DNA from 3 places in the Bradyrhizobium ganzhouense genome. Region 2 is predicted to be linked to each of the others. Evidence: predicted binding sites of a transcription regulator. Region 2 holds the regulator's gene; each other region holds the start of a gene.
The links. The regulator PhoB, encoded in region 2, activates phosphate uptake and scavenging genes when phosphate is short. The targets are predictions, from matches to a motif close to TGTCATNNANCTGTCAT.
Positions count from the first base shown of each region.

Region 1: a site for PhoB is predicted at 2,901-2,917, ahead of ACLFLU_RS00505 (DUF2794 domain-containing protein). Genes of this name have one in related genera too.
Region 3: a site for PhoB is predicted at 1,786-1,802, ahead of ACLFLU_RS28825 (UDP-2,3-diacylglucosamine diphosphatase). Genes of this name have one in related genera too.

Region 1 is NZ_CP181318.1:109,614-117,519, reverse strand. It holds gene acnA (aconitate hydratase AcnA) at 1-1,480, shown strand, start outside; gene ACLFLU_RS00510 (DUF1223 domain-containing protein) at 1,697-2,476, shown strand; gene ACLFLU_RS00505 (DUF2794 domain-containing protein) at 2,982-3,353, shown strand; gene ACLFLU_RS00500 (N-acetyltransferase family protein) at 3,463-3,993, opposite strand; gene ACLFLU_RS00495 (Bax inhibitor-1/YccA family protein) at 4,136-4,927, opposite strand; gene ACLFLU_RS00490 (ABC transporter permease) at 5,199-7,769, opposite strand; gene ACLFLU_RS00485 (ABC transporter ATP-binding protein) at 7,766-7,906, opposite strand, start outside.
Region 2 is NZ_CP181318.1:819,366-827,271, reverse strand. It holds gene argF (ornithine carbamoyltransferase) at 1-443, opposite strand, end outside; gene ACLFLU_RS03805 (aspartate aminotransferase family protein) at 443-1,645, opposite strand; gene ACLFLU_RS03800 (GcrA family cell cycle regulator) at 2,099-2,608, shown strand; gene phoB (phosphate regulon transcriptional regulator PhoB) at 2,712-3,419, opposite strand; gene phoU (phosphate signaling complex protein PhoU) at 3,442-4,158, opposite strand; gene pstB (phosphate ABC transporter ATP-binding protein PstB) at 4,170-4,991, opposite strand; gene pstA (phosphate ABC transporter permease PstA) at 4,988-5,833, opposite strand; gene pstC (phosphate ABC transporter permease subunit PstC) at 5,838-6,827, opposite strand; gene pstS (phosphate ABC transporter substrate-binding protein PstS) at 6,971-7,906, opposite strand, start outside.
Region 3 is NZ_CP181318.1:6,226,959-6,234,864, reverse strand. It holds gene thiD (bifunctional hydroxymethylpyrimidine kinase/phosphomethylpyrimidine kinase) at 1-189, shown strand, start outside; partial or broken gene ACLFLU_RS28840 (DoxX family protein) at 226-544, opposite strand; gene ACLFLU_RS28835 (DUF4267 domain-containing protein) at 546-926, opposite strand; gene ACLFLU_RS28830 (TetR/AcrR family transcriptional regulator) at 1,044-1,616, shown strand; gene ACLFLU_RS28825 (UDP-2,3-diacylglucosamine diphosphatase) at 1,826-2,638, shown strand; gene ACLFLU_RS28820 (glycosyltransferase family 4 protein) at 2,652-3,695, shown strand; gene ACLFLU_RS28815 (threonine/serine dehydratase) at 3,758-4,741, shown strand; gene ACLFLU_RS28810 (caspase family protein) at 4,815-6,638, opposite strand; gene ACLFLU_RS28805 (Hint domain-containing protein) at 6,771-7,571, opposite strand; gene ACLFLU_RS28800 (outer membrane protein) at 7,732-7,906, opposite strand, start outside.

The DNA.
Region 1 (7,906 bases), 710 kb from region 2:
CGAAGAGCCGGAAAAGCGCTTTGCTGTCGAAGGCGAGAAGTATGACCTCGGCCATGGCGACGTCGTGATCGCCGCCATCACCTCCTGCACCAATACCTCGAACCCGAGCGTGCTGATCGGGGCTGGCCTGCTCGCGCGCAACGCAGCGGCCAAGGGCCTCAAGGCCAAGCCGTGGGTGAAGACCTCGCTCGCCCCGGGCAGCCAGGTGGTCGCGGGCTATCTCGCCGATTCCGGTCTGCAGAAAGATCTCGACAAGGTCGGCTTCAACCTCGTCGGCTTCGGCTGCACCACCTGCATCGGCAATTCCGGCCCGCTGCCGGAAGAGATTTCGAAGTCGATCAACGACAACGGCATCGTCGCCGCCGCCGTGCTCTCCGGTAACCGCAACTTCGAAGGCCGCGTCTCGCCGGACGTGCAGGCGAACTATCTTGCTTCCCCGCCGCTGGTCGTTGCGCATGCGCTCGCCGGCAGCGTGACCAAGAACCTCGCCGTCGAACCGCTCGGCGAAGGCAAGGACGGCAAGCCGGTGTACCTCAAGGACATCTGGCCGACGTCAAAGGAGATCAACGCCTTCATGAAGAAGTTCGTGACCGCGGCGATCTTCAAGAAGAAGTATGCCGACGTGTTCAAGGGCGACACCAACTGGCGCAAGATCAAGACGGTCGAGAGCGAAACCTATCGCTGGAACATGTCGTCGACCTATGTGCAGAACCCGCCCTACTTCGACGGCATGAAGAAGGAACCGGAGCCGGTCACCGATATCGTCGAGGCGCGCATCCTCGCCATGTTCGGCGACAAGATCACCACCGACCACATCTCGCCGGCTGGTTCGATCAAGCTCACCTCGCCCGCTGGCAAATATCTCAGCGAGCATCAGGTGCGTCCCGCCGACTTCAACCAGTACGGCACGCGCCGCGGCAACCATGAGGTGATGATGCGCGGCACCTTCGCCAACATCCGCATCAAGAACTTCATGCTGAAGGGCGCGGATGGAAACATTCCCGAGGGCGGTCTCACCAAGCACTGGCCCGACGGCGAGCAGATGTCGATCTACGACGCGGCGATGAAGTACCAGCAGGAGCAGGTGCCGCTGGTGGTGTTCGCCGGCGCCGAATACGGCAACGGCTCGTCGCGCGACTGGGCCGCGAAGGGTACGCGTCTGCTCGGCGTGCGCGCCGTGATCTGCCAGAGCTTCGAGCGCATCCATCGCTCCAACCTGGTCGGCATGGGCGTGCTGCCGCTGACTTTCGAGGAGGGCACCTCGTGGTCGTCGCTCGGCCTGAAGGGCGACGAGAAGGTCACGCTGCGTGGCCTCGTCGGCGACCTGAAGCCGCGCCAGAAGCTGACCGCGGAGATCGTCTCCGGCGACGGTTCGTTGCAGCGCGTTTCGCTGCTTTGCCGCATCGATACGCTGGACGAGCTCGATTACTACCGGAACGGCGGCATTCTGCACTATGTGCTGCGCAAGCTCGCGGCCTGAGCGCGAATTTGTGAACGGTGGCTCACCGCGACGTGAGTAGAAGGTTAAACGAAGGCGGCCTATCACAAGGCCGCCTTCGTGCATTACGGCATGCTTCAGATGGGCCCGCCCGGCGAATACTTCGCATCGGACGGTCGAATGTGCCGTGCCCGTAAGACTACGGTGACCATCAGGCGATAGGATATCCCTCCCCGAATACGAGATGTGACGTTCGACATGACTGGAATGATGGCTTCTCATTTGGTTTCGCGATGGTCCGGCGCACTCTGGTCGGGAGCACTCGGCATCTGCGCCATCGTCGCCGTCATCCGTCCCGCCCAGGCCGATCCCCGCGCCGTGGTCGAGCTCTTCACCTCGCAGGGCTGCTCCTCCTGCCCGCCCGCCGACAAGGTCATCGGCGACCTCGCCAAGGATCCCTCGATCATCGCGCTCAGCATGCCGATCGACTATTGGGATTATCTCGGCTGGAAGGACACGCTGGCAGATTCACGTTTCTCGGCGCGGCAGCGCGCCTATTCACGCATGCGCGGTGACCGCGAGGTTTATACGCCGCAGGTCGTGGTCAACGGCGAAGCCCATGTTATCGGCAGCGACCGTGCCGGCATCGAAAGCGCGATCGGCAAGACCGACAAGGGCACGGGCGTGATGAGCGTGCCGGTGACGATGTCGCTCGCGGGCAAGCAGATCAGCGTGTCGGTGGCCGCGAGCAACGAACCGGCGATCTCGCATGGCGAGGTCTGGATCTGCTCCATCATGAAATCGGTGCCGATCGAGATCAGCCGCGGCGAGAACCGCGGACAGCAGATCACCTACCACAACGTGGTGCGCAATCTGCTCAAGGTCGGCGACTGGAACGGACATCCGGAAACCTGGACCGTCCCGATCGAAAATCTGACGTCGCGCGATGGCGTTGACGGCGCGGTGGTCTATGTCCAGGACGGCAGCCGCGAGAAGCCCGGTGCGATGCTGGGCGCGGCGTACACGTCGCTGCACTGAAGCGCACTCAGATCTTCCTAGGAAATTGGTTTCGTCATTCCGGGCTCGCGCTTCGCACGCCCCGAAATGACAGCGGAGAGCAACACTCCGACGCAAACAAAAAAGGACCAACTTGCGTTGGCCCTCCTTGTCGCGCGTACAGACCCGATCCTGTCCGACCCCGGGGGGCTGGGGGCTGAGGAATCCGGAACCGAAAGGACCGGGTCAACGCACACAAGCCTTTTCGCAATGCAGGGCGGCGGGCGGTGGGCGGAAAAGCGGCGATCCTGTGATTCCTGCTAACGTTCCCGTGACGGTTTGCCGCTGAGAAGTTCCACCGTTGCGTGTGTCATGATTCGCAACCGGCCGGCGAAGTGAGCCGCGGTCCTTCAACAGCCCTCCAAGAGCGTTACAAGAGCCTCTTGCGGCGGGGAACAGTTGGCGCAATCATGCAATTGTCATGAACCGCGGCTCCGGGGACGGTCTTCGCGGAGGCGGGTCATGCTGATGCGACAGGAGGCGCTGCATGAGTTTGACGCCGGAGGATGCCGATCCGAGCGAGCAGCGCGCAGTGGCGCGCTCCGCCGCTGCGAATTCCCAACTGAGCCGGGTGACGTTCAACCGGCTCGAGCTGAACCGAATTCTCAATCTCTATGGCCGCATGGTCGCCGACGGCGAGTGGCGCGACTATGCCATCGACTTCCTGAAGGACCGCGCGGTGTTCTCGGTCTATCGCCGCGCCTCCGAAGTGCCGATCTATCGCATCGAGAAGGATCCGCGGCTGGCCCGCAAACAGGGCATATACAGCGTGATTTCGGCGACCGGACTGATCCTGCGCCGCGGCCACGAGCTCGACCGCGTGCTGCTGGTGATCGACCGGAAGCTGGCGGTGGTGTAGCGGCGCGGGTGGTGCCGTAGGGTGGGTTAGCCGAAGGCGTAACCCACCACTTCTGTTGACGTGGAAACACAAGAGGTGGGTTACGCTTCGCTAACCCACCCTACGAAACCTACTTCCCCGGCACTGTCTTCGCGCCTTCGCCCAGATCCCGCTGCATCATCACCGTATCCAGCCAGCGGCCGAATTTCAGGCCGACATTCGGATGCGTGCCGATCATCTTGAAGCCGCCTCTGGTGTGCACGCCGATCGAGCCGGCATTGGCGGAATCGCCGATCACCGCGATCATCTGGCGGAAGCCGCGCGCCTCGCATTCGGTGATCAGCCGCTCCAGCAGCAGCGAGCCGATGCCGCGACGGTGGAAGCCGGGATCGAGATAGATCGAGTTCTCGACCGTGAAGCGATAGGCCGGCCGCGGCCGGTAGGCGCCGGCGTAGGCGTAGCCGGCGACGCGGCCGTCGAGGATGGCGACGAAATAGGGATAGCCGCCGTCGACCAGCGCGCGATAGCGCCGCGTCATCTCGGCGAGGTCGGGCGGCTCCAGCTCGAACGTCGCGGTGCCCTCGCGGACAGCCTGCTGATAGATGGCGGTGATGGCGGGAAGGTCGGCCTCAAGGGTGGGCCTGATTTCGGGTGCGGACATGGGGGAAGAATAAAGGCTTCCTGGGGCCGCTGGAAGAGGCAGCATTGCTGCCACACCCCGTCATTGCCGAGGAGAGGCCGCGGGCAAACAAAAACCCCGGCCTTTCGGCCGGGGTTCGTGTCCGTTCTCTCAGGTCTGGCGCTTAGTCGCGCTGGCCAAGGAGCTGCAGCAGCAGCGTGAACAGGTTGATGAAGTTCAGGTACAGCGACAGCGCACCCGAGATCGCCGCACGTTCGGCGATGTCACCGCCGGCCGAAGCGTAGCCGTAGATGTAGTCGTTCTTCAGCCGCTGCGTATCCCAGGCGGTGAGGCCCGCGAACACCAGCACGCCGACCACCGACACGATGAACTGCAGCGCCGTGCTGGCCAGGAACAGGTTCACCAGGCTCGCGATGATGATGCCGATCAGGCCCATGAACAGGAACGAGCCCATGCCGCTCATGTCACGCTTGGTGGTGTAGCCGTAGAGGCTCAGCGCGCCGAAGGTCGCCGCGGTGATGAAGAACACCCGTACGATCGAGGTGTGCGTGTACACCAGGAAGATCGAGGACAGCGAGATGCCCATCAGCGCCGAGAACACCCAGAACAGGATCTGGGCGGTCGAGGGGGCGAGGCGATTGATGCCGGCCGAGATCACGAACACCATGGCGAGCGGCGCCAGCATGAACAGATATTTCAGCGGGCTCACGAACATCGCGTAGCCGAACGGCGTCAGGAACAGCTTGCCGACGCGGACCGCTTCCGCGGTCGGAACGTCAGTCACGGCAGCCATGTAGACGCCGAGCGCGGCCAGGCCGGTGATGGCCAGGCCAATGCTCATATAATTGTAGATGCGCAGCATGTAGGCGCGCAGACCGGCGTCGACCGTCGCGGCGTCAACACGCCCGGCGGCCCGGCCGAAAGGAGAAGCGTAATTGCGGTCAAGGTCCGACATGGTCGAATTCCCGTTGGTTGCCCGGTCCGGCACGAGGGTTGCCATGCCGCCGGTTCGTCAAATTCTATCTCGGATACCGATGTCTGCCGACATTAATTTTGGCTAACAATCGGGGCTCCGAACCCATCCGATATGTGGGAAACTAACACATTCGCTGCAACCGTCCACGCGCGGCTGAATGTCGCCCTTGGCGCGCAATCCTGGCGAGCAGGCGTGGTTAATCGCAGGAATCGTGCGATTCCGGTCCCGTGCAGCTCTCCGCTACCTTTTGTCACAAATTCCGCAACACCGTGGCGGGCTTTTTGTTCAACGCCAGCAGCGTGCCGGCGAGCCCGAGCCCGACGGTGACGACCAGGGCGGCGGCCACCACGCCGGCCGCGCTGCCGGCCTGCCAGACGAAGGTCAGCGTCATCAGCCGCGTCACGATCATCCAGGCCGCGATGCTGCCGGCGACCACGCCGAACACCGCGGTGGCAAACCCGATCAGCAGATATTCGAGCGCATAGGCGCCGAGCAGTCGCAGCCGCGTGGCGCCCAGCGTCTTCAGGATCACCGCATCATAGACCCGGTGGCGATGGCCGGCGGCGAGCGCGCCGCCCAGCACCAGGATCGCCGAGATCAGGGTCACGGCGCTGGCGCCGCGGATCGCGAGCGCGAGGTTGGTCACGACCGCGCCGACCGTCTCCATCACCTCGCGCACGCGCACGCTCGTCACCATCGGGTAAGCATCCGCGACCTGCTTGATGATGTTGCCGTCGCCGGTCGCATCGCCGCCGGCTTCCGTCAGCGTGGCGATGTGGGTATGCGGCGCGCCCTTGAAGGCGTTCGGCGAGAACACCAGCACGAAATTGATGCCGAGCCCCTGCCAGTCGATGGTGCGGAGATTGCCGATTTTCGCCGGGATGTCGCGGCCGAGCACGTTGACCACGATTTCGTCGCCGAGCTTGAGGCCGAGGCCGTCGGCGATCTTCTTCTCCATCGAGACCAGCGGCGGGCCGGAATAGTCGGCGCCCCACCATTCGCCCTCGACCACCTTGGAGCCCTTCGGCAGCTCGCCGGTATAGGTCAGGCCGCGGTCGCTCTGCAGCACCCATTCGGAATCGGTGGTGGGCTTGAGGTCCTCGGCGCGGACGCCGCGGGCGGCGACGATGCGCCCGCGCAGCATCGGCACGTCCTCGATCTTTGCGCCCGGCGCGATCTGGCGCAGATAGTCGTCGAAGGGGGCGGCCTGGGTGCTCGGAATGTCGATGAAGTAGAACGCCGGCGCGTGCTCGGGCAGCGCCGCCAGGAACTGCCGGCGCAGATTGCCGTCGATCTGGGTGATGGTGACGAGCACCGCGAGGCCGAGGCCGAGCGAGAGCACGACGGAAGGCGTCAGCGCGCCCGGCCGGTGGATGTTGGCGATCGCAAGCCGCAGCATCGTGAAGCGCGTGCGCGGCAGCCGTCGCGCGATGGCCATCAGCACGGCGGCGACGCCGCGCAGCACGGCGAACACGACGACGGAGGAGACCACGAACACCGCAGCGATGCGCTTGTCGAAGGACAGGCCGATCACGACCGCAACCAGCAGCGCGACGACGACGCTCATGAAAACAAGATAGCTCCAGCGCGGCCGGTGCCATTCAGCGCTGATGGTGTCGCGGAACAGTGCCGCGACCGGCACGTCGTGCACGCGTCCGAGCGGCCACAGGCCGAAGGCGAGTGCGGTCAAGAGACCGTAAACAAAGGATAGCGCGAGCTCGTCGGCATGCACGGCCGGGATCACCGGCAGCGGCAACAGTTTTCCGAACAGGCCGACGATGGCAAACGGCATCGCCGCGCCGAGCGCCAGGCCGATGACCGAGCCGATCGCCGCGAGCAGGACGACCTGCGCGAGATAGATGCCGAATACGTCGCGCCCCGTGGCGCCGACGGCCTTGAGGGCCGCGATCACCTCGAGCCGGCGGTCGATATGGCTCTTCACGGCGTTGGCGACGCCGACGCCGCCGACCAGAAGTGCGGCGAGGCCGACCAGGGTCAGGAATTGCGTGAAGCGGCCGATATTGCGCTCGAGCTGCGGCGAGGCATTGGAGCGGCTGCGGACCTCCCAGCCGGCCTGCGGCGCGGCATTGCGCGCATCCGCGATGAAGGCGTCGGTGGCGCGGTCGCTGTTGGCGGTGTCAGGCAGTTTGACGCGGTAGACCCAGCGCACCAGGCTGCCGGGCTGGACCAGCCCGGTGGCGCGCAAGGCCGCCTCGCTGATCAGGAAGCGCGGACCAAAACCGATGCCGCCGGCGAGCTTGTCGGGCTCGGCTTCGACGCTGCTGCGGATCTGGAAGGTCGCAGAGCCAATGGTGACGCGGTCGCCGATCTTGAGGGAGAGACGCGCAAGAAGGGTCGGATCGGCGGCGGCGCCGAATGCGCCGTCGCGCTCCGCGAGCAGATCGGTCAACGGCAGTTGCGGCGCCAGCGTCAATTGGCCGAGCATCGGATAGGTGTCGTCGACCGCCTTCATCTCGACCAGCGCCAGCTTGCCCTCGGCCGAGCGCGCCATGCCGCGCAAGGTAGAGGCCACGGAGACGGTGCCGCGCGAACGCAGGAAGGCAACTTCCTCCGGCTTCGCCTCGCGCTGGAACAGCACGAAGGAGACGTCGCCGCCGAGCAGCGTGCGCCCCTCGCGCGCGAGGCCGTCGCTCAGGCTCGCCGACACCGAGCCGACGCCGGCAATTGCCATCACGCCGAGCGCGATGCAGGCGATGAAGACGTAGAAGCCGCGCAGGCCTCCGCGCAATTCGCGCAGCGCATAGCGCAGCGACAGCGCGACGCCGTTCGGCTTCGCAAACGGTTCGACAGCTATGCTCATGCTTTGGTCGTCTGCGTGTCGATGCGGCCCGAGCGCAGGCGGATCACGCGATCGCAGCGATGCGCCAGCGAGGAATCGTGCGTCACCAGCACCAGCGTCATGCCGCGTTCGGCATGCTTGGTGAAGAGCAGATCGAC
Region 2 (7,906 bases):
CGATGCTCTTCATAGGTCAGGAGGTCGGCCATCACCTGGCAGGGATGCGAGCGCCGCGTCAGGCCGTTGATCACGGGCACGGTCGCGTTCGCCGCGAGCTCCAGCAGGGCCTCATGATTGAGGATGCGGATCATGATGGCGTCGACATAGCGCGACAGCACACGCGCGGTATCGGCAATGGTCTCGCCGCGGCCGAGCTGCATCTCGGCACCGGTGAGCATGATCGGCTCGCCGCCGAGCTGGCGCATGGCGACATCGAACGAGACGCGCGTGCGGGTCGACGGGCGCTCGAAGATCATCGCCAGCGTCTTGCCTTCGAGCGGCTTGACCGGCTGATGCGCCTTCTGCTTCGCCTTCATGGCGGAGGAGGCCGAGAGCATGCTCTTGAGCTCCGACAGCGGCAGCTCGTTGATATCCAGGAAGTGCTTTGGCGTCTTGCTCATCAGCTTGCCGCCCGCTTGTTGCCGGACAGCGCAGTGCAGGCGCGTTCGAGCCGTCCGACGCTGTCCTCGATCTCGGCTTCGGTGACGATCAAGGGCGGCAGGAAGCGCACGACATTGTCGCCGGCGCCCACGGTGAGCAGTTTTTCGTTGCGAAGCGCTGCGACCAGGTCACCGGAGGGCACCACGGCCTTGATGCCGATCAGAAGCCCCTCGCCGCGAACTTCGCTGACGATATCGGGATGACGGTCGATCACGGAAGCGAGCTTCTGCTTGAGCAGCAGCGACATCCTCTGGACGTGGTCGAAGAAGCCGGGCTTGAGCATGACGTCGAGCACGGCATTCGCAGCCGAGATCGCCAGCGGATTGCCGCCGAAGGTCGAGCCGTGCGAGCCGGGCCCCATGCCGGAAGCCGCGTCCGCGGTCGCGAGCACCGCACCGATCGGGAAGCCGCCGCCGAGCGCTTTCGCCAGCGACATCACGTCAGGCGTGACGCCGGTGCGCCGATGGGCGAAGAGATCGCCGGTGCGGCCCATGCCGGTCTGCACCTCGTCGAAGGCGAGCAGCAGGCCCTTCTCATCGCAGAGCTGGCGCAATGCCTTGAGGAAGCCGGGAGGCGCCGAACGCACGCCGCCCTCGCCCTGGATCGGCTCGATCAGGATGCCGGCGGTCTGCGGACCGATCGCTTTCTTCACGGCCTCGATGTCGCCATGCGGGATCTGGTCGAAACCGTCCATCGGCGGACCGAAACCTTCGAGATATTTTGCGGAGCCGGTCGCCGCCAGCGTCGCCAGCGTGCGGCCGTGGAAGGCGCCCTCGAAGGTGATGATGCGGTAGCGCTCCGGATGCCCCTTGGAGAAGTGATGATGGCGGACCAGCTTGATCACACCCTCCAGCGCCTCGGCGCCGGAATTACAGAAGAACACGAAGTCCGCAAAGCTCTCGTTGCAGAGGCGCGCGGCGAGCTTCTCGCCGTCCGGGCTCTGGAACAGGTTCGACATGTGCCAGAGTTTTGTGGCCTGCTCCTGCAGCGCCTTGACCAGCGCGGGATGGGCATGGCCGAGCGCATTGACCGCCACGCCCGAGGTGAAATCGAGATAGCGATCGCCATTGGTTGCGATGAGCCAGACGCCTTCGCCGCGCTCGAAGCCGATGTCGGCCCTGGCGAAAACGGGGAGCAAATGCGGCGCTGCGCTGTTGGTCATGATGGTCTCTTTGGATGTTTCGGACGGCCTGAACGTGCGTTGCGCAGCGCATCATTGGTCCGGAAAACGAAACGTGCCGCCTTTTAAGGGCGGCACGCGTCACCATCTTATGCCTGGCACCACGGGTGTCAATGCCGCCCGGAAAGCCTCGCGAAACTCTGATTCCGTAGTCTTGCGGTGCCAGATTTGCGGGTTTTTGGCCACGGAACATGTGGAAGCGAGTCGGCGGACTCTTGCGCGTGAGTCACGCCATATTGTAGCGTTTGGCTTGTCAGATACGACATCTCGTGCAGCGGTTCTGATCCCAAAAGTCCTCATGTACCGGCGTAAACGTTCGGGCGTCTCACTGCGCCCGGCGAGCCTTAAGGGATTCCGGCGGCACGGGTTTTTCGAGGCTTAGGCATTCGTTGTGCGAACCCAGGATGGCGGGCGCGCGGCGAAGGAAAGGTTACAATGACGGTTTTGACCTGGTCCGACGATCGCGTCGAGCAGTTAAAAAAGCTCTGGGAGGCCGGACTTTCGGCCAGCCAGATCGCCGCTGAGCTTGGGAATGTCACCCGCAACGCCGTGATCGGCAAGGTGCACAGGCTCGGCCTGTCGGGCCGCGCCAAGAGCCCGTCTTCGGCAGCTCCGCGGCCGCGCAAGGCGCGTCCCGCGCAGCACATGATGCGGGTGAGCAGGCCCATTGCACGCGGCAATACCGCGCTGGCGCAGGCCTTCGAGGTCGAGGTCGAGGCTGAACCGGTCACCTACGACAACGTGGTGCCGATGAGCCAGCGCCTGTCGCTGCTCGAACTGAACGAGGCGACCTGCCACTGGCCGGTTGGCGATCCCTCGAGCGCGGATTTCTTCTTCTGCGGCGGCAAGGCGCTCTCCGGCCTGCCCTATTGCGCCCAGCACTCGCGGGTGGCGTATCAGCCGGCAGCGGATCGCAGGCGGGCGCCGGCGAAGCCGCCGCGGTAAGCTCAGCTTCAAGCAACCTTGTCCCGGCACAAGGCCGGGACGGTAGGGGGAATAGAAAAGCGCGCCATTCGGCGCGCTTTTACTTTGCTTGCTGGCAAGAGCCTTAGGCCTGCTCGGCCTTCGCAAAGCGATCGTCGAGCGCATAGCCGGCGCCGCGGACGGTGCGGATCGGGTCCTGCTCGCGGCCGAGATTGAGCAGCTTGCGCAGGCGGCCGATATGCACGTCGACGGTGCGCTCGTCGATATAGATGTCGCGGCCCCAGACGCTGTCGAGCAGCTGCTCGCGCGAGAACACGCGGCCGGGATGCTCCAGGAAAAACTCGAGCAGCCGATATTCGGTCGGGCCGAGATCGATCGGCCGGCCCGAGCGCGCCACGCGGCGCTTCTCGCGGTCGAGCTCGATGTCGCCAAAAGCGAGCACCGTGGCGAGCCGTTCGGGGCTTGCGCGCCGCAGCAGGCCCTTCACGCGGGCCAGCAGCTCGGGCACCGAGAACGGCTTGACGATGTAATCGTCGGCGCCGGTCGCAAGACCCCTTACCCGCTCGCTCTCCTCGCCGCGCGCGGTGAGCATGATGATCGGCAGCTGCTTGGTGTCGGACCGCGCCCGCAGCCGGCGGCACAGCTCGATGCCGGATAGGCCCGGCAGCATCCAGTCGAGCACGATCAGATCGGGGATGTGCTCCTTGAGACGGGTGTCGGCATCGTCGCCGCGCATCACCGTCTCGACGTCATAGCCGTCGCCCTCGAGGTTGTAGCGAAGCAGCTCGGTCAGAGCTTCCTCGTCTTCAACCACCATAATGCGTGCGCCCATGGGGTCGTCGCTCCTTAAGGATTCAAGTATTGGGGACCGTCGTGGCGAAGGTCGTCATGTCGCCCTTCGGTCGCTTGTCGGTGATGGCCTGGCCTTCGATCATGTAGAACACGGTCTCGGCGATGTTGGTGGCGTGGTCGCCGATCCGCTCGATGTTCTTGGCGCAGAACATCAGATGGATGCAGAACGAGATGTTGCGCGGATCCTCCATCATGTAGGTGAGGAGCTCGCGGAACAGTGAGGTGCAGATGGCGTCGACTTCCTCATCGCCTTTCCATACCGCCATCGCCGCCGGCAGATCGTGCGCGGCATAGGCGTCCAGCACCGACTTGACCTGCTGCTGCACGAGGTCGGTCATGTGCTCGAGGCCGCGGAACAGTTTGAGCGGATGGAAATCCGTCTCCAGCGCCGCGACGCGCTTGCCCATGTTCTTGGCGAGGTCGCCGATCCTCTCGAGATCGGTGGCGACGCGCATAGCGCCAACGATCTCGCGCAGATCCACCGCCATCGGCTGGCGGCGAGCGATGGTGAGCACGGCGCGCTCCTCTATCTTCTTCTGGAGCGTATCGAGCTCGGCGTCGATGGTCACAACGCGCTGGCCGAGCGCGACGTCGCGGCGGATCAGCGCGTCGACGGAATCGACGATCATGCGCTCGGCGATGCCGCCCATCTCGGCGACCAGGCGCGTGAGCTCCTGGAGGTCGGTGTCGAAGGCCTTTGCGGTATGTTCAGAACCCATGTGCCGTCTCCTCAGCCGAACCGGCCGGTGATGTAATCCTGCGTGCGCCGGTCGGTCGGCGACGTGAAGATCTTGCTGGTGTCGTCGAACTCGATCAGCTCGCCGAGATACATGAAGGCGGTCTTGTCAGAAACGCGCGCTGCCTGCTGCATGTTATGGGTCACGATCGCGATCGTGTAGTTCTCGGACAGCTCCTGGATCAGCTCCTCGACCTTGGCGGTCGAGATCGGGTCGAGCGCCGAGCAGGGCTCGTCGAACAGGATCACCTCGGGCCGCACCGCGACGGTGCGGGCGATGCAGAGGCGCTGCTGCTGGCCACCGGAGAGCGACAGGCCGGAGGCATTGAGCTTGTCCTTGACCTCGTTCCACAGCGCGCCGCCGCGCAGCGCCTTCTCGACACGGTCGTCCATCTCGGACTTCGAGATCTTCTCATAGAGACGAATGCCGAAGGCGATGTTCTCGTAGATCGTCATCGGGAACGGCGTCGGCTTCTGGAACACCATGCCGACGCGGGCGCGCAGCAGATTGAGGTCGAGCTTGGGGTCGAGGATGTTGGTCTGGTCGAGCATCAGCTGACCGGTAGCGCGCTGGCCCGGATAGAGGTCGTACATCCGGTTGAAGATGCGCAGCAGGGTCGACTTGCCGCAGCCGGACGGGCCGATGAACGCCGTGACACGGTTGGTGCCGAGCGCCAGATTGATGTTCTTCAGCGCGTGGTGCTCGCCGTAATAGAAGTTGAGGTTGCGTACCGTCACCTTGGCGGGCGCTTCGGGCAGCACCGGCGACTGGGGCAGGCCGCCCGCTGCGCTCATCGATACGGAAAGATCACTCATTTTGCGGTCCTCTCGGCGCCAAGAATGCGCGCGCCAATATTCAGAGCAAGAACGGTCAGGGTGATGAGCAGCGCGCCGCTCCAGGCGAGCTGCTTCCAATAGGCGTAAGGACTCTGGACGAAGTTGTTGATGGTGACCGGCAGGTTCGCCATCGTCTTGGTCAGGCCGAGGCTGAAGAACTGGTTCGACAGCGCGGTGAAGAGCAGCGGCGCGGTCTCGCCGGCGACGCGGGCGGTCGCGAGCAGCACGCCGGTGATGAGGCCCGAGCGGGCGGCGCGATAAGCGATCCGCTTGATCACCAGCGAGCGCGGCAGGCCGAGGGCGGAAGCCGCCTCACGCAGTGCGTTCGGCACCAGCAGCAGCATGTCCTCGGTCGTGCGCAGCACCACCGGGATCACGATGACGGCAAGCGCGAGCGAGCCTGCGATCGCCGAAAAGCCGCGCATCGGCACCACCACCGCGCCGTAGATGAACAGGCCGATGATGATCGAGGGCGCCGACAGCAGGATGTCGTTGATGAAGCGGATCACCGAGGTCAGCTTGTCGTTGCGACCGTACTCGGCGAGATAGGTGCCGGCGAACAGGCCGAGCGGCGCGCCGATGCCAACGCCGATCACGGTCATGATGACCGAACCGATGATCGCGTTGCGCAGGCCGCCTTCAGTCGAGCCCGGAGGCGGAGTGTCCGCGACGAATATCTCAAGATTCAGGCCCGCCAACCCGTTGTAGAGCAGCGTGATCAGGATCAGAGCGAGCCAGGTCACGCCGAAGGCGGCGGCGGCCATGCAGAGCCCGCGGACGACGATGTCCTTGCGGCGGCGGCGTGAATAGATCGGGTTCATGGCGTCAGTTCCCCGCCTTCTTTTCCAGCCGCATCAGCATCAGCCGCGCCGCGGCGAGCACGAAGAACGTCAGCACGAACAGCAGCAGGCCGAGCAGGATCAGGCCGGACTGGTGCAGACCGTCGCTTTCGGCGAATTCGGATGCGATCGCGGCCGAAATCGTGGTGCCGGGGGCGAAGATCGACCCCGAGATGCGGAACGAGTTGCCGATGATGAAGGTCACCGCCATGGTCTCGCCGAGCGCGCGTCCGAGCGCCAGCATGACGCCGCCGATGACGCCGACGCGGGTGTAGGGGATCACCACGCTGCGGACGACCTCCCAGGTGGTGCAGCCGACGCCGTAGGCGGCTTCCTTCAGCACCGGCGGCACCGTCTTGAACACGTCGACCGAGATCGAGGTGATGAAGGGCAGCACCATGATCGCGAGGATCAGCGCGGCATTGAACAGGCTGAGATAGGACGGGGGACCTGCGAAGATCGCGCCCAGCACCGGAACGCCGTCAAAGATCTTGATCATGAAGGGCTGGAACGTGTTGGCCAGGAACGGACCCAGCACGAAGAAGCCCCACATGCCGTAGATGATCGAGGGAATACCGGCGAGCAGCTCGATCGCCATGCCGATCGGGCGGCGCAGCCATTGCGGGCAGAGCTCGGTCAGAAAGATGGCAATGCCCAGACCAACCGGAATGGCGATCAGCATCGCGATGAAAGAGGTGACGAGCGTGCCGTACATCGGTCCGAGCGCGCCGAGCACCGGCGGATCCGCCGACGGCGCCCAGCGCTGCGTCCACAGGAACGCGAAGCCGTATTCCTTCATCGCCGGGAAGGCGCCGACGATCAGCGACAGGATGATGCCACCGAGGATGAGGAGCACCGAGATCGCGCTGAGCCGCGTGATCCAGTAGAAGGTGACGTCGCCGAGCTTGAATGCGCTCAAGGCCTTGGCGCGGTCATACGGTCCGGCGTCGTCGACGATATCGCTCTGAACGGCCATCTCTGCCACGCCGATCCCCTGTACCAAATTATATACGCTTGTTGTCGGTCCGGCGCCCCGGATGCAGCGCGACGCTGATCCGGGGTCGAAATCGTGTGGGTCGCGGCGCGCCCTGGAAGGCCGCGCCGCGCTTGGAGAAGAGCTTAGCTCTTGATCTCGGCAGCCCAGGTCTTCTCGATCAGGGTCACGACGCTCTCGGGCATCGGGATGTAGTCGAGCTCTTCAGCCGCCTTGCCGCCGTTCTTGAAGGCCCAGCGGAAGAACTTGATGGCTTCCTGCGAGGCCGCCTTGTCGGTGGCTTCCTTGTGCATGAGGATGAAGGTCGCCGCCGTGATCGGCCAGGACTTGTCGCCGGGCTGGTCGGTCAGGATGACGTAGTAGCCGGGAGCCTTGGCCCAGTCGGCGTTGGAAGCGGCCGCCTGGAAGGCTTCGACCGTCGGCTGCACCGGCTTGCCAGCCTTGTTGATCAGGCCGGTGTAGGTCAGCTTGTTCTGCTTGGCATAGGCGTACTCGACATAGCCGATCGAGTTCTTGGTCTGGCTGATGTTGCCCGACACGCCTTCGTTGCCCTTGGCGCCGACGCCAACCGGCCACTCGACGGCGGTGCCCTCACCGACCTTGCTCTTCCAGTCGGCGCTGGCCTTGGAGAGGTAGTTGGTGAAGTTGAAGGTGGTGCCCGAACCGTCGGAACGGCGGACCACGGTGATCGCGTCCGACGGCAGCTTCACGTTCGGATTGAGCTTCTTGATCGCGGCGTCGTCCCACTTGGTGATCTTGCCGAGATAGATGTTGGCGAGCGTCTCGCCGTCGAACACCAGCTCACCGGCCTTGACGCCCTCGAGGTTGACGACGGGAACGATGGCGCCCATCACCATCGGCCACTGCGCAAGGCCGTCCTTCTCGAGCTGCTCGGCCTTGAGCGGCGCGTCGCTGGCGCCGAATGTCACGGTCTTGGCCTGGATCTGCTTGATGCCGCCGCCGGAACCGATCGACTGGTAGTTGAGGCCGTTGCCGGTCTCCTTTTTGTAGGCGTCAGCCCACTTCGAATAGATCGGGAACGGGAAGGTCGCGCCTGCACC
Region 3 (7,906 bases), 3.5 Mb from region 2:
ACGCGCAACACCCATGGCACCGGCTGCTCTTTGTCCTCGGCGGTTGCAGCGGGCCTCGCCAAAGGCGAGGATCTCGAGACAGCCGTGCGCAACGCCAAGGCCTGGATCAGCGCGGCGATCGAAGCTGCCGACCGCTTCAGCGTCGGCCACGGTCACGGGCCGATCCACCATTTCCACAAGTTTTACTGACGCCGGCTGCGGAACGCGGGCCGGCAATATCGGCCCTCAAGACAAGGTTCCTGCGAGAGCCATCAAGGTGGCAAACACGCCAAGCGGTACAAGGTGCGAAAATTCCCGGTGGCGCAGGACGGTCAAAACCGCAGCCAAAATGATTGCCGCGCCTAGCGCCAGACCAGCAACGCGACTGGCAGGGAGCGCAATCAGAAGCGCTTGCCATCTCCAGCCCGCCGGTAAGGCGGCCCCACCAGCGCGGGTAACCCCATCGAACGAAGCTGCTTTGCGTCGCGGACGTGCCGATGGCGTTATAGAGGCCTGCGCCAAAGAGTCCGGCGGCGAGCAGACAAACCGAAACAATATGGGCCATCTCAGAGCCCTTCCATCATCATGGGGATGGCTGCCAGAACCATAATTGCCGCCGTGAGGCCGTGGATGCCGAGAGCGCTTTTTGTAGAGCCTTTGCCGCCAAGCACGACCAGCATGTCGCCGATCGGGATGATGGCTTCGACAAACAGGACGATGCCGACCCCGCGGGGGACACCCCATGCCACGAATGCCAGTACGGTGAATCCGGCCGCGATGTCGCGAACGCCCTTGAGGCGGAGCCACCAGTCGGTGTTGGCGCCGTCTTCAGGGAGTGGCAGGCCGAAACTGCGTGTCGCGGTCCTCGGGCTCACGACATATTGGGTGCCGATCGCGATGATCCCAAAAGCCAGCAGCAGTGCTGTTCCAAGCGGAAGCCAATGCATGAGATTCATTATATCGATCCAAGATAATCTAGCGTTGCTAGTTTATATATTCTAGCATTGCTAGATCGTCAAGCGTCGATAATAAGTATCGACCATCTTGGCCTGGGAGATCGAAGGTTGGGCATCGCCGAGCGGAAAGACAGGCAACGAGCCGAACGTGAACGCCGCATCGTCGCGGCAGCCCGCGTGATCGCGGAGCGCGACGGATGGAACTCCGTTACGATCCGCCGGCTTGCCGACGAGATCGAACACAGTCAGCCGGTCCTCTATTCACATTTCGAAAACAGGGATGCGATCGTTGCCGCAGTCGCCCTCGAGGGTTTCCGGGAAATCACCGTGGCTCTTCGGCAAGCGGCAAATGGGTCGACCGGGCGAAACGCCGTCAAGAATGTCGCGACGGCCTACCTCGCCTTTGCACTCCGTAATCCTGCGCTCTATGAGGCCATGTTCACTCTTCCGACGGATCTGCGCTTCGCCGAAGCCGAGACCAGACCGGAACTCCGGGCGGGTTTCGAAGCCCTCGCGGCAGTGGTGACGCCGTTTTGCGTCGATGTGGATGTCGCGACCGAGACCTTTTGGGCGGCCCTGCATGGGCTCGTTGAACTCGAACGTTCGGGCCGAATTAGGCTAGGCGCGCGGAGTGAACGCATCGCATTCATTGTTCGGGCGATCGTCGTTTCCGGAAAATAGCTCGCCTGCTCACGGGGCGCGTTCTCTCCGGTCTGCACCGCGCTCCGGCCCGGACTTTTGCGGGGACCCAATGCCGCCTCATGTCGCCTGATTGTCGCATGCGACTGATATTCGCGGGGAGGGCGAGGCGAGGTTTGATTCGTATCTGAGGTGCCTCAAAGGTTCAATTGGTCATCCCCCTGTCACGGGACATTGTTACAGGCTGTCGCATGGGAAGTTACGATGTGAGTGACGAGAGCCCTGAAAGGCGCTTTCGCACCTTGTTCATCTCCGACGTTCATCTCGGAGCCCGCGGCTCGCAAGCCGACCTTTTGCTGGACTTCCTGCGCTACCACGATGCCGACACCATCTATCTCGTCGGCGACATCGTCGATGGCTGGGCGCTGAAATCGAGCTGGCACTGGCCGCAATCGCATAACGATCTGGTGCAGAAGCTGCTGCGCAAGGCGCGCAAGGGCGCCAAGATCATCTATGTGCCCGGCAATCACGACGAGTTCCTGCGCAACTATTACGGCACGCATTTCGGCGGTATCGACGTCGTCGAGAACACCGTCCACACCGGCGTGGACGGCAAGCGTTATCTCGTCATCCACGGCGACATCTTCGACCTCGTGGTGCAGAACGCGCGCTGGCTCGCCCATCTCGGCGACAAGGCCTACGACTTCGCGATCCAGATGAACCGCTTCGTCAACTTCTTCCGGCGCATGTTCAAGGTGCCCTATTGGTCGCTGTCGCAATGGGCCAAGCAGAAGGTCAAGAACGCCGTCAACTATATCGGCGCGTTCGAGCAGGCGCTCTCGGCCGAAGCACGGCGCCATGACGCCGACGGCGTGATCTGCGGCCACATCCACTATGCCGTGATCCGCGACGAGAACGGCATCCGCTACATGAATTGCGGCGACTGGGTCGAGAGCTGCACTGCGCTGGTCGAGCACGACGACGGCCGCTTCGAGATCATCACCTGGGCGGACCACGCGCAAAAGCCTGCAGCCGTACCGCAGGTGGCAGCCAGAGCTGCATAACAGAGGCCGCTTGATGCGCATCCTGGTCGCGACCGACGCCTGGCACCCGCAAGTCAATGGTGTGGTTCGGACGCTGACCAAGCTCGCTGACGCTGCCGAGACTCTCGGTGTCGAGTTTACATTCCTGACGCCGCAATCGTTCCGCACCTTTGCGATGCCGAGCTATCGGGACGTGCGGCTCGCCATGCCGCGGCCGGCGCGGATCGCAAAGCTGATCGAGGAAGCGCGGCCCGACAGTATCCACATCGCGACGGAAGGGCCGATCGGCCTGATGGTTCGCCGCTATTGCCGGCAGCGCAAGCTGCCGTTCACGACCAGCTTCCACACCCGCTTTCCCGAATACGTCCGCGCCCGGATGCCGGTTCCGGAATCCCTGATCTGGCGGGCGCTGCGCCGATTCCATGGCCCGAGCCGGGCCGTGATGGCGGCAACGCCTGCGCTGGCCCGTGAGCTCAGTGAGCGCGGTTTCGACAATGTCGTGCTGTGGCCGCGCGGCGTCGACACCCATTTGTTCCATCCTCGCGCCATCGACCTCTGCCTGCCGGCCCCGGTGTTCCTCTCGGTCGGCCGCGTCGCGGTGGAGAAGAATCTCGAGGCGTTCCTTGATCTCGATCTGCCCGGCACCAAGGTGATTGTCGGCGACGGACCGGCACGCGACGCGCTGGAGGAGGCCTATCCCGACGCGATTTTCTTAGGCGAAAAGCACGGCGAGGAACTGGCCGATATCTATGCCGCGGCCGATGTCTTCGTGTTCCCGAGCAAGACCGACACGTTCGGCCTGGTCTTGCTCGAGGCGCTTGCGAGCGGCCTGCCGGTCGCGGCCTTCCCGGTGAAGGGGCCCCGCGACGTCATCGGCGATGCGCCGGTGGGTGCGCTGGATCATGATTTGCGCAATGCCTGCTTCGCCGCGCTCGATGTCTCCAGACAGGCCTGCGTCGAATTCGCTGCCAACTACACCTGGGAAGCCTCGGCGCGGGCTTTTGTGGACAGCATTCGGGCGGTCGGCGCGGTGCTGCCCGGCCGGAATGGGGCGGAACAGCCGCGCTTCGTCGCCTGAAGGGTAAAATCCTCGCGCGGAGGTGTCTTGCCCGCGCCGCATCCGTCGCGATAACATCTGACATGACCGAACAGCCCCTTCCGATCGGCCCCGCCGATATCGACGCCGCAGCGCGCGTGCTCGCGCCCTTCGCCGTCCGCACCCCGCTGTTGTCCTTTCCCGTGCTCAACGAGCGCGTCGGCGCAAAAGTGTTCCTGAAGCCGGAGATGCTCCAGCGCACCGGCTCCTTCAAGTTCCGCGGCGCCTTCAACAAGGTGTTCTCGATCCCGCAGGACAAGCGCGCCGGCGGCGTCGTCGCGTTCTCCTCCGGCAACCACGCCCAGGGCGTGGCGGCGGCGGCAAAAATCCTCGACATGCAGGCGACCATCGTGATGCCGGCGGATGCGCCGCTGTCGAAGCGCGAGCGCACCAAATCCTATGGCGCCGAGGTCGTGCTCTACGATCGCGACCGCGACGATCGCGAGGCGATCTCGCGCGGCATCGCGGAAAAGCGCGGTGCGACGCTTGTCAGGCCCTATGACGATCCCTTCGTGATCGCGGGCCAGGGCACCGCCGGCCGCGAGATCGCAGAGGACATGGCAACGCTCGGCCTCTCACCCGACATCGTGGTGGCGCCGGCCTCCGGCGGCGGCCTGATCGCGGGCGTCGCGACCGCCGTGAAGGCGCGCTATCCGCAAGCCGAGATCGTGGTGGCCGAGCCCGAGGCGTTCGACGATCATGGCCTGTCGCTCACCGCCGGCCATCGCGAGCCGCACGCGCCGGCGGGCCGCACCATCTGCGATGCGCTGATGGCGCTGATTCCCGGTGAGATGACCTTTGCGATCAACAGCAAGCTTTTGGCGCGCGGCGTGACCGCGTCGGACAAGGAAGTCGGCGCGGCCGTCGCCTTTGCCTATCGCGAGCTGAAGCTTGTGGTCGAGCCCGGCGGTGCTGTGGGCCTTGCCGCGTTGCTTGCGGGGCGCCTCGACGTTGCCGGCAAGAACGTGGTCATCGTGCTCTCCGGCGGCAACGTCGATGCGGATCTGTTTGCCGAGCTGGTGGCTTGAGTTTTTGAACTTCTAACATGATGAAGGGGCAGAGCGTCGCCGCTCTGCCCTTTGTCGTGTGCGGTTGGTGGGATCAGTGCATGAAGCCGCCACGGTGGTTGTTGCCGCCGAAGCTCATGTTTGTCTGGTTCATCGACTGACGAAAGTTGTTGCCGCCGCCACTACCCATCGCATTGAACTGCGGTCGGTAGTTTTGGACCTGCACCTGGTTCACGGGGTTGTTGTTGAGCTTCACGACGCCGCTGTTGACGCGGATCGGCTGGTTCTGCGTCTGAACATTCGTCGTCTTCACGTCGGTGGTCTTGACGTCGATGGTCGAGCCGCCCTTGCCGATCGTCACGGGCATGCTCACGACCTTGCCGGGGTTGCCGTTGGCAGTGCCGGCATTGTTGTTGCCGGTGTTCTGATTGGTGGTGGTCACCGGCAGTGTCGTGATCTTGCCGATGCCGTTGTTGTTCGTCGTCGTATGGATCGGCGCAGGCAGGGTGACGATCTTGCCAGGAGTCTGGGTTTGGGTCTGCGACGGCGTGCCGTTCTGCGAATTGCCGGCCGGCAGGTTGACGATCTGGCCGCCATTGCCGAGCTTGCCGACGACGTTGCTGTCGACCGGCTTCTGCACGACCGGCAGGTTGGCGTTCATCTGCGCGCCGCCATTGCCCTGCTGGATCAGCGGCATGTATTTGGGCTGACCGAGATTGCCGATCTTGAGCGTCGGGGCGATGTTCTGCGGAGCGAGGAACTTCGTCGCCTGCATCAGCGGGATCGGCTTCGGCTGCGTCTCGAGCTTCAGCGCCATCTGCGCGTAAGGGCTGTTGCCGTAATTGTTATAGAAGGCCTGGTAGCCGATCGGCGAGTTCGTGAGCACCGCCTGGTGCCAGGCCTGCGAGAGCAGCAGGTTCGACAGCAGCCAGCGGATGTGATCGCACAGCGGGTCGTGCGGATACATCTGGATGAATTCCTGATAGTACTCCGGCCGGCCCTCGGACACGACGTAGTCGTAGGCTTGGCGCGTCGAACGGCTCGGCAGGTTCGAGGCCATCTGCACCACCGGTGCATTCACCGGCGCCCGGTTGGCGGCAACCGCCGTGTCGCCGAAGAAGGTGAAGTCGGAGGTGAGCGAGGAGCTCTCCCACGGAATCTGCGCGCCGCTGGTGGTCTGGTTCACCTGGAGACGCACGCGCTTGAACAGCTGCTCGATCGGCACGTTGGGCTCGCGCGCCACATTCAGGAAGGCCTGCGTGTAGGGGCTGTGGCCGCCACTGCCGTCGAGCGCTTCGGCGCCCGGCGCGGTCGAATAGCCGACGATGGAGCCGTTCGGCGCATCGACGATGGCAAGGCCCCGGCCGGCGTCGTTGACATCAGGGAACGGATTGTTGCGGCAGGCATCGAGGATGACGATGCGCATCCGGCTCGGGATCGTCTCCAGCGTCGACATCACATCGACGAGACGAACCGAATCGTTGACGAGCTCGGTCTGGTTCGTGACCTTTGCGTCGACGGGCACGAGATAGTTCTCGCCGGCGAGCTGCACGCCGTGACCGGCGTAATAGACCATCGCCACCGTGTTCGGGCCGCGCGCGGACACCTTTGCGGAGAAATCCTGCACTACGCGCAGCATGTCGTTCTGGCCGAGGTCGGTCGCCGAGATCACCTCGAAGCCGGCCGTATTGAGGAATTGCGCCATCGACTGCGCGTCATTGTCGGGATTGGCGAGCTGCGGCGCGTTCTGGTAGTTCGAATTGCCGATCACCAGCGCCACCCGCTGCTCCGGGCCTTGCAGCGCGGCAGGCGCGGCCGGCTCGACAGGGGCGACTTGTGCGGAAACGGGGCCGCAAGCGAAGCCGAACAGGCTTCCCAGCAGACCGGCGGTCATCAGGGTGGTTTTCAGGCGGAACATGGCGTGCTCCCTCGGGCTCATCTCGATGCGAGATTGGTTGCGAGGAAGCTAGGTCGCGTTCGAGCCCTGGTCCGTGATTGCGATCACTGTCGCACCTTGCGTGATCCAAATCACGCAGGAACCTGGGAAAGCTCAGATGATACCCGTGGTGCGCGACCCCAGGCGGGCGCCGATGACGTCGACCTTCTGCGGGCCGAGCCACGGCGAAACCAGCCGCCGGGCGCGCGTCATCATCGCGCTGCGGCGGCCATGGCCGATGATGGGCGCGCAGTGGGCCTCCTGCGCATCCTGCTCGCCGTGTTGGCGGAGATACTCCGCGAAATTGCTCATGGTCTCGTCGACCTTGAGCAGCGTCTCGCAAGGCGCGCCTTCGGCGAAGATCACGTCGTGGGTCGCGAGCTTGACGTGGAAGAATTCGAGCACGTCGTGCGCATCCGCAGCGTCGAGCGAAATCGTCGTGCCGTTGACGAGGTTGCCTGCGGGGACGAGGAGGCCGTCGACGAGCACGGCGTGACCCTGGGTCACGTAGAGATCGGTGTGCGGCACGTTGGGCGCGAGCGCCGAACGGGCGATGCGGACCGGCCGAGCGCTCCTGGTCCAGGGTTTGGTGGAATCGCTCCTGGTGCGGCTGAACCGGCCGATCCACTGGATCGCGCGGAGGCCACCGAACATCGTCGGCAGCAGATCGCCGACGACCAGATCCTCGATCCTGCGCTCACCGTTTGCCGTTGAAATCCGCGTGCCCTTGAGGAAGCAATTGCCGGAGCTGGCGCCACCGCCGCCAACAAAATTGGCTGTGGCGCGCCTGCCGTCGGCCATCGCAGAGCGTGTCGTCATCGCGCTCGCGGCAACGCCTGCTGCGGCCGCACCAAGGCTTCTCGATAGGATCGCACGGCGCGTGGCAGCGCTCGACGGCGTCGTGTTGTTCGACATCGCGCTAAAGTCCCTGTGTATGCAATCGGCTTGTGTGCAATCGGCGCGATCGTTGCTGCCGTGCTGTCGCCTGTTGGCGGCGATCTATAGCAGAAATCAGCGTGCGGATGAGTCTAAACTTAACGCTATCGGACAATAGGCCGCGCGTCGTGCGAGCGTCTCAATAGTGTCGTATTGGCAGGCCGCTGAAATAGTAGTTCACGCCGATGCGCACGATGTTATCGTCGAGTGCGACGTGACTGCGATCGAAGGCCGCACCGAGAGTGGGTGTGGCGAAGCCGCCGTCGTTCAGTTTCACATAGAGATATTCGATCTTCGCCGACCATGCCGGCGCA